2 regions of the Ruminiclostridium josui JCM 17888 genome follow, and region 1 is predicted to be linked to the other one. Evidence: predicted binding sites of a transcription regulator. Region 1 holds the regulator's gene; the other holds the start of a gene.
The links. Region 1 encodes LexA, which represses DNA repair genes until DNA is damaged. Its sites were predicted from a motif close to CNAACANNTGTTNG; they were not measured.
Positions count from the first base shown of each region.

Region 2: the regulator LexA is predicted to act here: its motif matches at 5,709-5,722, upstream of uvrA (excinuclease ABC subunit UvrA).

Region 1 covers NZ_JAGE01000002.1:295,800-302,652, forward strand. The annotation lists gene mutS (DNA mismatch repair protein MutS) at 1-1,147, shown strand, start outside; gene mutL (DNA mismatch repair endonuclease MutL) at 1,173-3,170, shown strand; gene miaA (tRNA (adenosine(37)-N6)-dimethylallyltransferase MiaA) at 3,182-4,108, shown strand; gene hfq (RNA chaperone Hfq) at 4,259-4,501, shown strand; gene lexA (transcriptional repressor LexA) at 4,596-5,243, opposite strand; gene yneA (cell division suppressor protein YneA) at 5,450-5,740, shown strand; gene K412_RS0117995 (proton-conducting transporter transmembrane domain-containing protein) at 5,866-6,853, shown strand, end outside.
Region 2 covers NZ_JAGE01000001.1:288,141-294,993, forward strand. The annotation lists gene K412_RS0101390 (ATP-dependent Clp protease ATP-binding subunit) at 1-571, opposite strand, end outside; gene K412_RS0101395 (inorganic phosphate transporter) at 890-1,888, opposite strand; gene K412_RS0101400 (DUF47 domain-containing protein) at 1,881-2,504, opposite strand; gene uvrA (excinuclease ABC subunit UvrA) at 2,773-5,604, opposite strand; TPP riboswitch at 5,811-5,921, shown strand; gene thiT (energy-coupled thiamine transporter ThiT) at 6,018-6,551, shown strand; partial or broken gene K412_RS0101415 (sporulation stage IV protein A) at 6,652-6,853, opposite strand, start outside.

The sequences.
Region 1 (6,853 bases):
GTATATCAGAAAGCAAACTCTTGCTAATTGTGAAAGGTATATAACTCCTGAGCTCAAAGAGATTGAAGACAATATTCTTGGAGCGGAAGAAAAGATAGTACAGCTGGAATACAGTTTGTTTGTACAAATAAAGGATAAGATTGCAGAGCAGTTATCAAGAATAAAGTCAACTGCAAGAGCTCTTGCAGAAATTGACGTATTGGCTTCGCTGGCAGAGGTAGCTGACAGAGAAGGGTACTGTAAACCTGAGGTTTCTGTTTCTGACAAAATAGAGATCACAGATGGAAGACACCCTGTGGTGGAAAAAATGACTGAAAAAAGCGGGTTCGTTCCAAATGATACTATCCTTGACATGGAAGAGGACAGGCTTGCTATAATAACAGGCCCCAATATGGCAGGTAAATCAACGTACATGAGGCAAACTGCCCTTATTGTTTTGATGGCTCAAATAGGTAGCTTTGTTCCCGCAGCTTCTGCAAAAATCGGTTTAGTGGACAGGATTTTTACAAGAGTAGGGGCTTCAGATGACCTAGCATCGGGACAAAGTACTTTTATGGTAGAAATGTCAGAGGTAGCAAATATATTAATTAATGCAACAAAAAGAAGTCTTCTGGTTCTTGATGAGATAGGCAGGGGAACAAGCACTTTTGACGGATTAAGTATTGCATGGGCAGTGATTGAGTATATTGTGAGCAAGGAGCAGCTTGGCTGCAGAACACTTTTCGCGACTCATTACCATGAATTAACCGAGCTAGAAGGAAAGCTGCCCGGTATAAAGAACTATTGCATAACCGTTAAGGAAAAGGGAGACGATGTAATATTCTTAAGAAAAATAATTCGAGGCGGTGCTGACGGAAGCTATGGTATACAGGTAGCAAAGCTTGCTGGAGTACCTCAGACTGTTATTGACAGAGCAAAAGAAATACTGGCAAACTTGGATGATGCTGATATAAACAGAAATGGAAAAGTACGAAGATTAAAGAAACAGGTTGACGGACAGTTGGATTTATTTGCACAAGCTGCAAAAGCATCTGCTGATGCAGAAATACTTGAAGAAATAAGAAAAATTGATATATCAAGGCTTACTCCAATTGATGCAATGAATATATTATATGAGCTTCAAAGGAAAATGAACAGCCGGGAATAGTTGTTGATATGATGTGGGGTGAACTATGGGACGCATAATTGTACTGGATGAAAATACTTCAAATAAAATAGCCGCCGGAGAAGTTGTCGAAAAGCCGGCTTCCGTTGTAAAGGAACTAGTGGAAAACTCTATTGATGCCGGTGCAACTAGCATCTCAGTAGATATAAAAAATGGCGGTATATCCTATATAAAAATTACCGATAACGGAAGTGGCATGGATGAAGACGATGTAGAAATTGCATTTGAGCGTCATGCTACAAGTAAAATTAAAAGGGCAGAAGATCTTGATTCTGTTATAACAATGGGTTTCAGAGGGGAAGCTCTGGCAAGTATAGCGGCGGTTTCATCTGTTGAACTTATGACAAAGACAGCAGAAAGCCCGTATGGAATGTATGTACACATAAAGGGAGGAGTTTTTAAAGATGTAAGGCAGACAGGATGTCCTGTTGGCACAACCTTTATTATTAAGGATTTATTTTATAATACCCCGGCACGTTACAAGTTTTTAAAGAAGGATTCTACAGAAGCGGGCTATATTTCTGATACAATAGCGAGAATAGCTTTGGGTAATCCGGATATTTCTTTTAAACTGACAAACGGAAAAACAACATTGATTCATACCCCGGGAAATAATGACTTAAAAAGTGTAATTTACAGTATATACGGAAAAGAAATAATAAAAGATCTTGTTGCAGTCGAGTATGCAGATGAAAAAATAAAGATAAGCGGATATGTAGGTAAACCTGAAGCTGCCAGGTCCAACAGAAACTATCAATCTCTTTATATAAATAAAAGATATGTAAAAAGCAGATTGGTATCGTATTCAGTTGAACAAGCCTTTTCAAGCATACTTATGAAAAACAGGTTTCCTTTTTTCGTATTGAATATTGATATTAATCCTATATTGGTAGATGCTAACGTACATCCTGCGAAAACCGAGGTGCGGTTTGCCGATGAAAGCTATTTGTCCAGAACCATATATATGGCTGTTTCAAATGCCATTACTACAGGTGGAAGCTTGTTTAATCCTGTAGAAGTTCCTATTAAAGATAGAGAGCTGTTTAAGTTTACAGGTAATTCCCAACCTAAAAATGAATATGTTCAAAAAGAAATAGAAATAAGCAAAAAACAGAATGACAATAAAAAAGCGGAGGAGATACGGCTATTTACAAAAGCCCTGGAGCCATTGGCAAAGTGTGATGTACACAAAGTAAGTACATTTACGGAAAAGCCCCAGACAGATATGTCCTCTTTTACCTTTACAAAGTCTGAAGATTATAATGTAAATCTGCCACAGACTGTGTCAAACGAAGTAAAACAGGAAAATACTATTAAAACAGATAATAATTTCAATGTAATTAAAGAAGCTGATTATTCAAAAGATGTTGAAGAAGATTTAAATGAGGACAATCGGGAAGCAAATACAGAAAAGGTCCATCCTGAACTTGCCGACATGAAATATATAGGCCAGGCCTTTTCTACATATATTATTTTACAGAGTAATGATGAGCTGGTAATGGTAGATCAGCATGCAGCACATGAGCGAATAATATATGAAAAGCTCAGAGAAAAATTTGATTCTCAAGAAAATACAACTCAACTGTTACTGGAACCAGTAGTCCTTCAACTTCAGCCTTTTGAACTGGATGCAATAAAATCCAAAGAGGAATTATTGACACGTATCGGGTTTGATTTTGAGGATTTTGGAAACAATTCCATTATTATTAGAGGAATTCCGTATATGGTAGGAGACTGCTCTCCAAGAGATATATTTATTGAGCTAACACAAAAGCTTCAGGAATCAATAAAACCTGTCAGCACACCTTTAGCTGATGAGATAATTCATACTATTGCGTGCAAGGCTGCTATAAAGGCAAATAAAAAACTTGATGAAAAGGAAGTTCATCAGCTGTTGACTGAACTCTCAAACACAGGAAGACGGTATACTTGTCCTCACGGACGTCCTACCGTAATACGCCTGACAAAATATGAAATAGAAAAAATGTTTAAAAGAATTGTTTAGAAAGGGGACATATGAACCGAGTTATAGTTATAGTTGGTCCTACTGCATCAGGAAAAACAAATTTATCTATTGAGCTTGCAAAAAGAATGAATGGAGAAATTATTTCTGCTGATTCCATGCAGATTTATAAATATATGGACATTGGGACTGCAAAACCAACAAAGGAAGAAATGCAGGGCATAAAACATTACCTTATTGATGAAGTATTTCCCAATGAAGACTTTAATGTTGTAAGGTTCAAGGATTTGGCTGAAAAATATATAGATACCATTATTGAAAAAGGTAAACAGCCAATTGTAGCAGGGGGCACAGGACTTTATATCAGTTCTTTGATAAACAATATCAATTTTAGTGAAAGTGAAAGCGACTGGGAACTCCGAGAAACTTTAAAAAAAGAAGCAGAGGAATTAGGGCCTGAGTTTCTCCATAAAAAGCTACAGGAAGTTGACCCGGATTCAGCTCTAAATATTCATCCTAATAATATAAAAAGAGTAATAAGAGCATTGGAAGTATATTATCAGACACAAAAACCAATATCTTATCATAATAAGGTATCAAGGAGTATACCGCCCAGATACCAATTTGTTCTTGTTGGTTTAAATATGGACAGGCAGGTTTTATATGAACGAATAAATAAGAGAGTGGACATTATGATACAAAATGGCCTTGTAGATGAAGTAAAACAGCTTGTAGACCTTGGTTATGCTGATAGTATAATTTCTATGCAGGGTATCGGATATAAAGAGATACTTGAATTTTTGAAAAATAATATAACACTTGAACAGGCAATCGAAAATATAAAACAGGGAACCAGAAGATATGCTAAAAGACAAATTACATGGTTTAAGAGAATTAATGGAATTAAGTGGTTTATTATAGATGATTCTGGAAATAATATAAATGTAATAAATGAGGTTTATGAATACGTAAATGGCTAAAAACCTTGGTAAAACTATATTCTTGTTGCATGAAATGGTATTATCTAGTAAAATAATAAAGAGTGGTTTTAGTATATCAAAATTAAGTTAAGCCCGATTTTGTGGGGATAGCTTATGGATAAATATATATATAACAAAGGAGTGAATACTTTGGTAAAGAATACTATCAATTTGCAGGACATTTTCTTGAATCAAGTAAGAAAGGAACACATTGCTGTTACTATCTATCTTACAAATGGGTTTCAATTAAAGGGGATGGTCAAGGGATTTGATAATTTCACTGTGGTTCTTGACAGTGACGGAAAACAGCAGTTGGTATACAAGCATGCGATTTCTACCATAAGTCCAATGAAATCGGTGAATCTTATTTTTAATGAGCAGGGAAAAGAATAATACTACATATTTATATATATGTAAATAATAAAACGCAAGAGGAGCATAAAAATTGTCCTTTTGCGTTTTTTATTTAATATGTAAGGTGTTAGAACTACATACGCCTAAATACACCAATTACTTTTCCTAGAATTGATAAATTATCTTTTACAATGATTGGTTCCATACTGCTGTTCTGTGGCTGAAGCCTAACATGGTCTTTTTCACGATAAAAGGTTTTACATGTAGCCTCATCACCAATCAAGGCTACAACAATATCGCCATTATTGGCAGAAGACTGCTGTCTTACCAGTACAAAGTCCTTGTCAAGTATTCCTGCTTCTACCATACTATCACCTTGAATTCTGAGCATAAATGCATCGCTGTTTTGTACGAAATCTACAGGAAGAGGAAATGTATCAGTAATGTTTTCAACGGCGAGAATAGGCTGGCCTGCTGTAACTTTTCCCACAACTGGAACATCCACCATTTCACGGGTTGTATAATACCCATCTTTATTAGTACGGCTTTCCTTAACCTGGTTTGTTTTATTTAAAATTTTGATTGCTCTCGGTTTAGTAGGATCCTTTTGAAGAAGTCCGCTATCAATAAGTTTTTGAAGGTAGGAATGTACAGTAGAAGTAGACTTAAAACCTACCGCTGAACATATTTCCCTTACAGAAGGCGGGTAACCGTTTTCATGAACACATTTATAAACATAATCAAGAATTTCCTGTTGCTTGTTAGAATTCTTCTTTGCCATAAAGACCTCCTTGAGCATATGCTCATAATTTTATGTAATAAAAGTCTTAACCCCCAAAAAGCAGTTATTACTGCTATAGTATAACACATACAAAACAGGAAATCAAACTAATGTTCGGATGTTTTTCCAAAACCTATTGACAAAAGAACACATGTTCCTTAAAATATAAGTATAAAGAACGTATGTTTGTTGCAAGGAGGGTTAATATGACTAGAAAAAAATATGTTTTAAAAAATAAAAAGAGATTTTTAAGTTTTTTGTTTTTTATTCTATTTATAACTTTTACCCTGGTTTATACAGTTACAGTGGCAGGTTTTTCTGATAAGCAGTACATTACGGTTACAGTAGGAAAAGGGGATTCCTTATGGTCTATAGCTTCGAAGTACGGTGGAAAAACTGATATAAGAAAGAAGATATATTTAATAAAAAAGATAAATAATATGGATTCAAGTGATTTAAGAGAGAACGTATCTCTATTGGTACCCGTCGACAAATAAATATAAATCATATCATTTACTAACAAAGACTCGTGCTTATTTGACATTTAAAATTCATGGTAGTATTATATAACCTGTATTTATTTAAGTCTTACAATAAGGAGTTCTTTGGAGGTTTTTGACTCATGATGTCAAATCAAATAGCAGTTTTCTTTATAGTATGTGTAATCTTGTATGTAATCGGAGCATTGACATCTCTAGCTTCATTTGCAAGTCCAAAGTGGTCAAACAGATTGTCAAATACCTTTGCACTTTTAGCAAGCAGCTTACTTACATTCTTAATGATTTACAAATTGGTATATTCCAGAGACATATCAATAAATTTAAATTTTAATACCAATATTCCTTTTTTCACTGTAAAGTTTAATATTGATAATCTATCAGCTTTTTTTATATTGATTATTTCAATAGTAGCAATTATTGTTTCGTTATTCTCATATACATATATGTCCCACTATATTTCAAAAAAAAATATATCTATTTTCGGTTGTTTGTACAACTTGTTTATTGTCTCAATGGTTCTTTTGGTTTCAAGCAGCAACCTGCTGCTTTTCTTAGTTTTTTGGGAACTGATGTCTCTTATTTCTTTTTTTCTCGTTATATTCGAGCATGGAAAAGAGGAGGTTCAGAAAGCCGGCAGAATATACATTATAATGACTTATACTGGAACTGCTTGCATTACAGCAGCTTTTGTTTTGATTGCAGCCTATACAGGTAGTTTTAATTTTACATCAATTAATTTGCAATCCATACCTCAAGGCGCAGCTAATTTTATTTTTATCCTTCTGCTAATTGGATTAGGAACCAAAGCAGGTATTATACCTGTTCATATCTGGTTGCCATATGCTCATCCGGTAGCTCCTAGCAATATATCAGCCTTAATGTCGGGTGTTATGATAAAGATGGCTGTTTATGGTCTCATAAGATTTATTTTTAATGTTCTTCCTGCTGGTGATTTGTGGTGGGGAGTACTTGTCCTTTGCATAGGTATTGTTTCAGCATTAATTGGAATTGCTTATTCCATCGCCTCTACTACAAACATTAAAAGGCTATTGGCATATTCCAGCATAGAAAATATAGGGATTATTTTAGCAGCCCTTGGAATAATGCTTA
Region 2 (6,853 bases), on a different contig from region 1:
TTAAAACAGGATTATTTTTAGTTCTTCTGTTCAATATCTGAATAACTCTTTCAATTTCACGACTTCTACCTATAATCTTATCTATGCTTCCTTCTTTAGCCTTGTCTATAAGATTTGTTCCATACATCTCAAGATATTTCTTCTTTTTACCAGCCTTTTTATCCTGAGCCTTTGTTTTAGTAGAATTTTTATCTTTATCATCCCCATCTTTATCCTGACCCATTGGGTGGAAGCTCTTTGAATTACTTTCTTCAACGTCATTTGCCTTTGGAAATGCCTTATTCAATATACTAAAAAAGGGATTTGCCTGATTAATGTTTTCAGGGTCTACCTGCATTGCTTCCATTATTTCAGATCCATCCATCTCTTCAAGCATATCTCCTACTTGTTTACTTATATTATCAAGCTCATATTCTGTCATACCGGTTTGTGACAGCAATTGATCTATGGGCTGTAAATTCTGCTTTTTTGCACAACTAACACACAAGCCTTCCTGAATCTGCTTCCCGTCTATAATTTTTGTTACAAACACTACTGCAATATTTTTATTACAAATGGAACATTTTATCATTTAATCACCTCTTCTTATAATTCCAGTATATTCCCTCTAATTTATATACTATATTATTTCCATAAATGTCCAATATTTTATTATTATACTGCTTTTTTAATCTATACTAGTTTTTTACTAGTATAACACAAGTATTTTTTGAGGTCTAACCGATTTGCTTTATTTTTTAATTTTTGCATTATATAGTCCGTAGTTTAGATGACGAAAAAACCTGAATTATAGTCCTTATATCTAATCTATACGACAATAATTCAGGTTTATTGATGCTATAATTATAACCATTTCTATTTAGAAATAAGTACATTTTTTAACAATTTATTATGCAAAGAATTTAAATATAGTTGTTATAAATGCTCCGATTATTGCTGACACAGGGATTGTAAATATCCAAGCATATACTATATTTCTTGCTAGTGCCCATTTTACAGCAGATAATCTTTTAGAAGCTCCAACACCCATTATTGATGTTGATATAACATGTGTTGTACTTACAGGTGCTCCAAAATGAGTCATTGTTTCAATAACGATTGCTGCACCAGTTTCGGCTGCAAAACCGCCAATTGGCTGAAGCCTTATCATATTAACACCTATTGTCTTAATAATTTTCCAACCGCCTATTGATGTACCAAGTGCCATTGAAATAGCACATGCAAGCATAACCCAAGGTTGAACTTCTGTATGGCCATTATTTAAATTTGCACCTACCAATGCCAGTGTTATTATTCCCATAGACTTCTGAGCATCATTATTTCCGTGAGAATATGCCATAAATGCTGCTGAAAGTATTTGCAATTTAGAGAACCATTTGTTTACAAATCTTTGAGAAAAAGGACGGAGTATCTTGTATAGAAACGACATAAATACAAAGCCTATTACAAAACCTATTATCGGAGATGTTACTAAAGGTATAACAACCTTGTCCAGTACTCCTTGCCATTTTACTATACTTAACCCGCCTGAATACGCTATTGATGATCCTACAAGAGCACCTATCAACGCATGTGATGAACTACTGGGTATACCAAAATACCATGTAATTAAATCCCATATTATTGAAGCTATTAAAGTTGCTATAATTACATATTGCACTTTAATCATGCTACCATCAACCAAACCATTGGTGATAGTATGTGCTACCTTACTGCTCATTAATGCACCTACAAAATTAAGTACTGCAGACATCAATATTGCTGTACGAGGAGATAAAACTCTTGTTGAAACTGAAGTAGCGATAGAATTTGCGGTATCGTGGAATCCGTTAATAAAATCAAATCCTAGTGCCAGTACAACAACTACGACTAATGAAACACTAAGCATTTTTCATAACAACCCCTTCTACTATATTCGCAACATCTTCGCAAGCATCTATTGTATTTTCAAGAAGTTCAAATATTTCTTTCCACTTTATAACTTCTACTGCATCATGCTCAGTTATAAACAGATTTGCCATTGCATCTCTAAAAATAGTATCTGCTTCATCTTCAACATTGTTTACTTCAATTATTTTATTCTGGAGTTGTTTACTCTTCTTCATATTTTTCATTTCAATCATTACATTTTTCAGCTCGCTTGTTGCTCTGACAATCAATTTTGTCATGGTAACAGCTTCAGGTTTTACTGTCTTGACATTATACATGCTAAATCTGTGTGCAGCAGTTTCAATGTCATCTGTAATGTTATCCAGTTCTTTTGCTATTGTAAAAATATCTTCACGATCAATGGGGGTAATAAAAGATTGGTTAAGCTCATTTAAAATTTTATGGACATTACTATCGCATGCATGCTCAGTACCTTCAATAGTTGAGATCTTTTCATTTACATTAACATAGTTTGTAGCTAAATCCTCAAGAAGTGATGCTGCTTTGCAGATAATCTCACATGTCTCAATAAAATAGTCAAAAAATTTCTCTTCCTTAGGTGTAATTCTAAACATTTATAAACTACCTTCTTTCGACAAAATATAACATATTTACTATTTAATTATATAGCAATGCAAAATTATTTACAACAAAGTTAACATAGAATTAACAAACCTTCTTAGTATTTACTACAGTTGTATATATAATGTAATTTTTATTTATATATTTTTATTATATTATTTTTTATAAACAAGCCTTCTCTTTTGGGTAATAATAAAAAAATATTTCCAAAGACAAGTGCGTCAAAGTACTTGCCCTTGAAAATATTTAGGTAAATTCAAATTACTTACTATCTAAAATTTTGCTAAGGTATTGTCCTGTATATGATTCTTTTACTTTTGCAACTTCTTCGGGGGTACCCTGCGCAATAATGGTACCTCCTTTGTCGCCGCCCTCAGGCCCAAGATCAATTATATAGTCAGAAGTTTTTATAACATCAAGATTGTGTTCAATAACTACTATAGAATTACCTGCATCTACCAATCTTTGAAGGATATCTATCAACCTGTGGACATCAGCTACATGAAGACCGGTTGTAGGTTCGTCCAAAATATACAGTGTATTTCCCGTACTTCTCTTGGATAACTCAGTAGCAAGCTTTACTCTCTGAGCTTCGCCTCCTGACAAAGTTGTAGAAGGTTGACCAACCTTCACATACCCCAATCCTACATCATATAATGTCTGCAATTTTCTCTGTATTTTTGGAATATTCTTAAAAAATTCCAGGGCATCTTCTATTGTCATATTAAGTACATCTGATATGCTTTTACCTTTGTACTTAACCTCAAGTGTCTCCCTGTTATACCTTTTCCCCTTACAAACCTCACATGGTACATATACATCAGGAAGAAAATGCATCTCAATCTTTATAATTCCATCTCCACTGCAGGCTTCACACCTGCCACCTTTTATATTAAAGCTGAATCTTCCAGTTTTATATCCCTTCATTTTTGCTTCATTGGTGGAAGCATATACCTCCCTTATAAGATCGAATACCCCTGTATAGGTTGCCGGATTTGACCTTGGAGTTCTTCCAATTGGTGATTGGTCAATATTTATAACCTTATCAATATTTTTTATACCTTTTATTTTTCCATGATTACCCGGTCTGGTTTTAGCTCTGTATAACTGACTGGCAAGGCTGTTATACAAAATCTCATTTATCAATGTGCTTTTTCCTGAACCAGAAACACCTGTAACAGAAGTCAACACTCCAAGTGGAATTTTTACATTAATGTTTTTTAAATTGTTCTGCTTTGCACCTACAATTTCAAGCCATTTCCCATTTGGCTTTCTTCTAACCTGTGGAACTTCTATTTTTTTACGTCCGCTTAAATATTGTCCTGTCAGGGAATCCTCACATTTCAGTATATCCTCCAGTTTTCCCTCTGCAACAACATGTCCGCCGTGGATTCCAGCTCCGGGGCCCATGTCAATGATATGATCTGCTGCATACATGGTATCTTCGTCATGTTCTACAACAATAAGTGTATTTCCAAGGTTCCTAAGCCGCTCTAAGGTTTTAAGAAGCTTTTCATTATCTCTTTGGTGCAATCCGATACTTGGCTCATCCAAAATATAAAGCACTCCCATTAAGCCAGAGCCTATCTGAGTGGCTAACCTTATTCTCTGTGCTTCACCTCCGGATAAAGTACCAGCCGGTCTTGAAAGTGTAAGATAGTCTAGACCAACATCAACAAGAAAGCCTATTCTTGCCTCAATCTCTTTTAAAATCTGGCTTGCTACCATCTTATCTCTTTCACTAAGCTCGAGATTGTCAAAAAAATCTTTTATATCTGCTACAGCCATGGAAGATACTTCGTGTATATTTTTACCTCCTACTGTAACCGCAAGACTTTCAGGTTTTAATCTGGCACCTTTACAATCCGGACACAGATTATGGCTCATGAACTGCTCATAATACTGTTTCATGCCTTCTGACTGGGTTTCGTGGTAACGGCGTTCAATAGAATTGATAATTCCTTCGAATTCAGCCATATAAGATCCTTTGCCGTATTCTCTTTCGTAATCTACTTTTATTTTTTCGCCTTTTGTCCCGTAAAGTACTATATCTACTACTTTCCCTGGAAGCTTATTAAACGGAGTGTCCAAATCAAAATTATAATGCTTCGCCAATGCGTTGAACAACATCCTAGCATATGCATCCTCGCTCTCGATATTCCAGCCTGTGACATTAATTGCACCATTTGTAAGTGACAAGGATCTGTCAGGTATAACAAGATCAGGGTCTACCTTCAGAAGAGTTCCCAAGCCGGTACATGTCTGGCATGCTCCAAAAGGATTGTTGAAGGAAAACATCCTTGGTACAAGTTCTTCTATGCTAATTCCACAATCGCTGCATGCAAAGTTCTGGCTAAACAGTATATCTTCTTTCCCCACTACATCAACAATTACTATCCCCCCGCTTAAGCGAAGTACTGTTTCCAATGAATCAGTAAGTCTTTTCCGAATATCACCACGGACTACAAGTCTGTCAACAACTATCTCAATATTATGTTTTTTGTTTTTATCTAATTTAATCTCATCATTTATGTCTACTATTTCCCCGTCCACACGCAATCTCACGAAACCATCTTTTTTAGCATCCTCTATAAGCTTATGGTATTCTCCTTTTCTACCTCTTACAACAGGAGCAAGCAACTGTATTCTGGTTCCTTCTTCAAAAAATATTATCTGATCTACCATCTGGTCAACAGTTTGCTGAGAAATCTCCTTGCCACACTTGGGACAATGGGGAATTCCTATCCTTGAGTACAAAAGTCTAAGGTAATCGTGAATTTCCGTTACTGTTCCTACAGTAGATCTTGGGTTTCTGCTGGTTGTCTTTTGGTCAATTGATATTGCCGGAGACAACCCGTCTATATAGTCTACATCTGGCTTGTCCATCTGACCTAGGAACTGCCTTGCGTAGGATGATAATGATTCAACATACCTTCTCTGGCCTTCAGCATAAATAGTATCAAAAGCAAGAGAAGACTTACCTGAACCGCTTAATCCGGTTATGACAACAAATTTATCTCTTGGTATTTCAACATCAACATTTTTTAGGTTATGCTCACGTGCACCTTTTATAAAAATATTATCTCTAATCATACAATACACCTTTTTCTACAAATGTTATATTTTAACTTTATGGTTAATTATATCCTTAATGAATTATACCGCTTTTACTATTATATCAAATCCCAAAATAAATGCAAACATTTGTTCGATATTTGTCAATATTTTTCATAATAATAAGCCGAATTTTTATGTTGCTACTTTTTTAACTATCTGTTATAATTTCTTTGGTCAAAATTGAATATTAAAGGGGAGCTGGAAAATAATCCGGCTGAGATAAGTATGTTTTACTTAAAACCCATGTACCTGATCTGGGTAATGCCAGCGTAGGAATTTTGTTTTGTCATACTCTGCGTTTTCAATCAGGTATGGCATTTTTTATTTGCTAATCTTTTAAGCATAAGGAGTTCTAAAACATATTACACTGAGGAAGGAATTATATATTTATGAAAACAATGTCTAACCGAATATTGGTGGAGGCAGGAGTTTTAATTGCTCTTGCACAGATTCTGAGTTTTATTAAATATGAAATGCCCTATGGTGGCTCTGTAACACTGGGAAGTATGGTACCTATAATTATTTTTGCAATTCGTTGGGGTACAAAACGAGGTATTATTGTAGGTCTTGTTTACGGTTTTCTGCAGTTTGCTCTTGGAACTAAATTTTCATATCATCCACTTGGTATATTTCTTGACTATATTTTTGCTTATGGCTGCCTTGGTCTTGCCGGAATATTTAAAAAAAATTTGTTTGCCATAATTTCAAGTACTGCTTTGGCAATGATTGGCAGATTTGCATTTCACTTTCTTTCCGGTATTATTCTATGGTATACATATGCTCCTGAGGGAATGAACATCTACCTTTATTCTATTATTTATAACGCTCAGTACATGGTTCCTGAATTTATAATAACATCTGTTATTTTGTGTGCTCTTTATAAACCATTAGGAAAATATATTAACAGGCAGAGCAGCCTTTAGCCTGTTTGAATAATTGATACTATAGCAAAAAAGATGATCCTTTTTACCGAATCATCTTTTTTGCTATTTATGTTTTATTTATGTTTAATGTGAGCTACAGCTACAGTATAATGCATATTAATCCGCCACTGCCCTCATTTATTATTTTCTGCAAGGTTTCCTGAAGTTTGAGCTGTGCATCCTCCGGCATTCTAAAAAGCTTGTTCTGCAAGCCTTCATTTACGAGTTCATGGAGAGACTTTCCAAATATGTTTGACTCCCACAGCTTTCCGGTATCGTTTTCAAATTCTTTTAGCAAATAT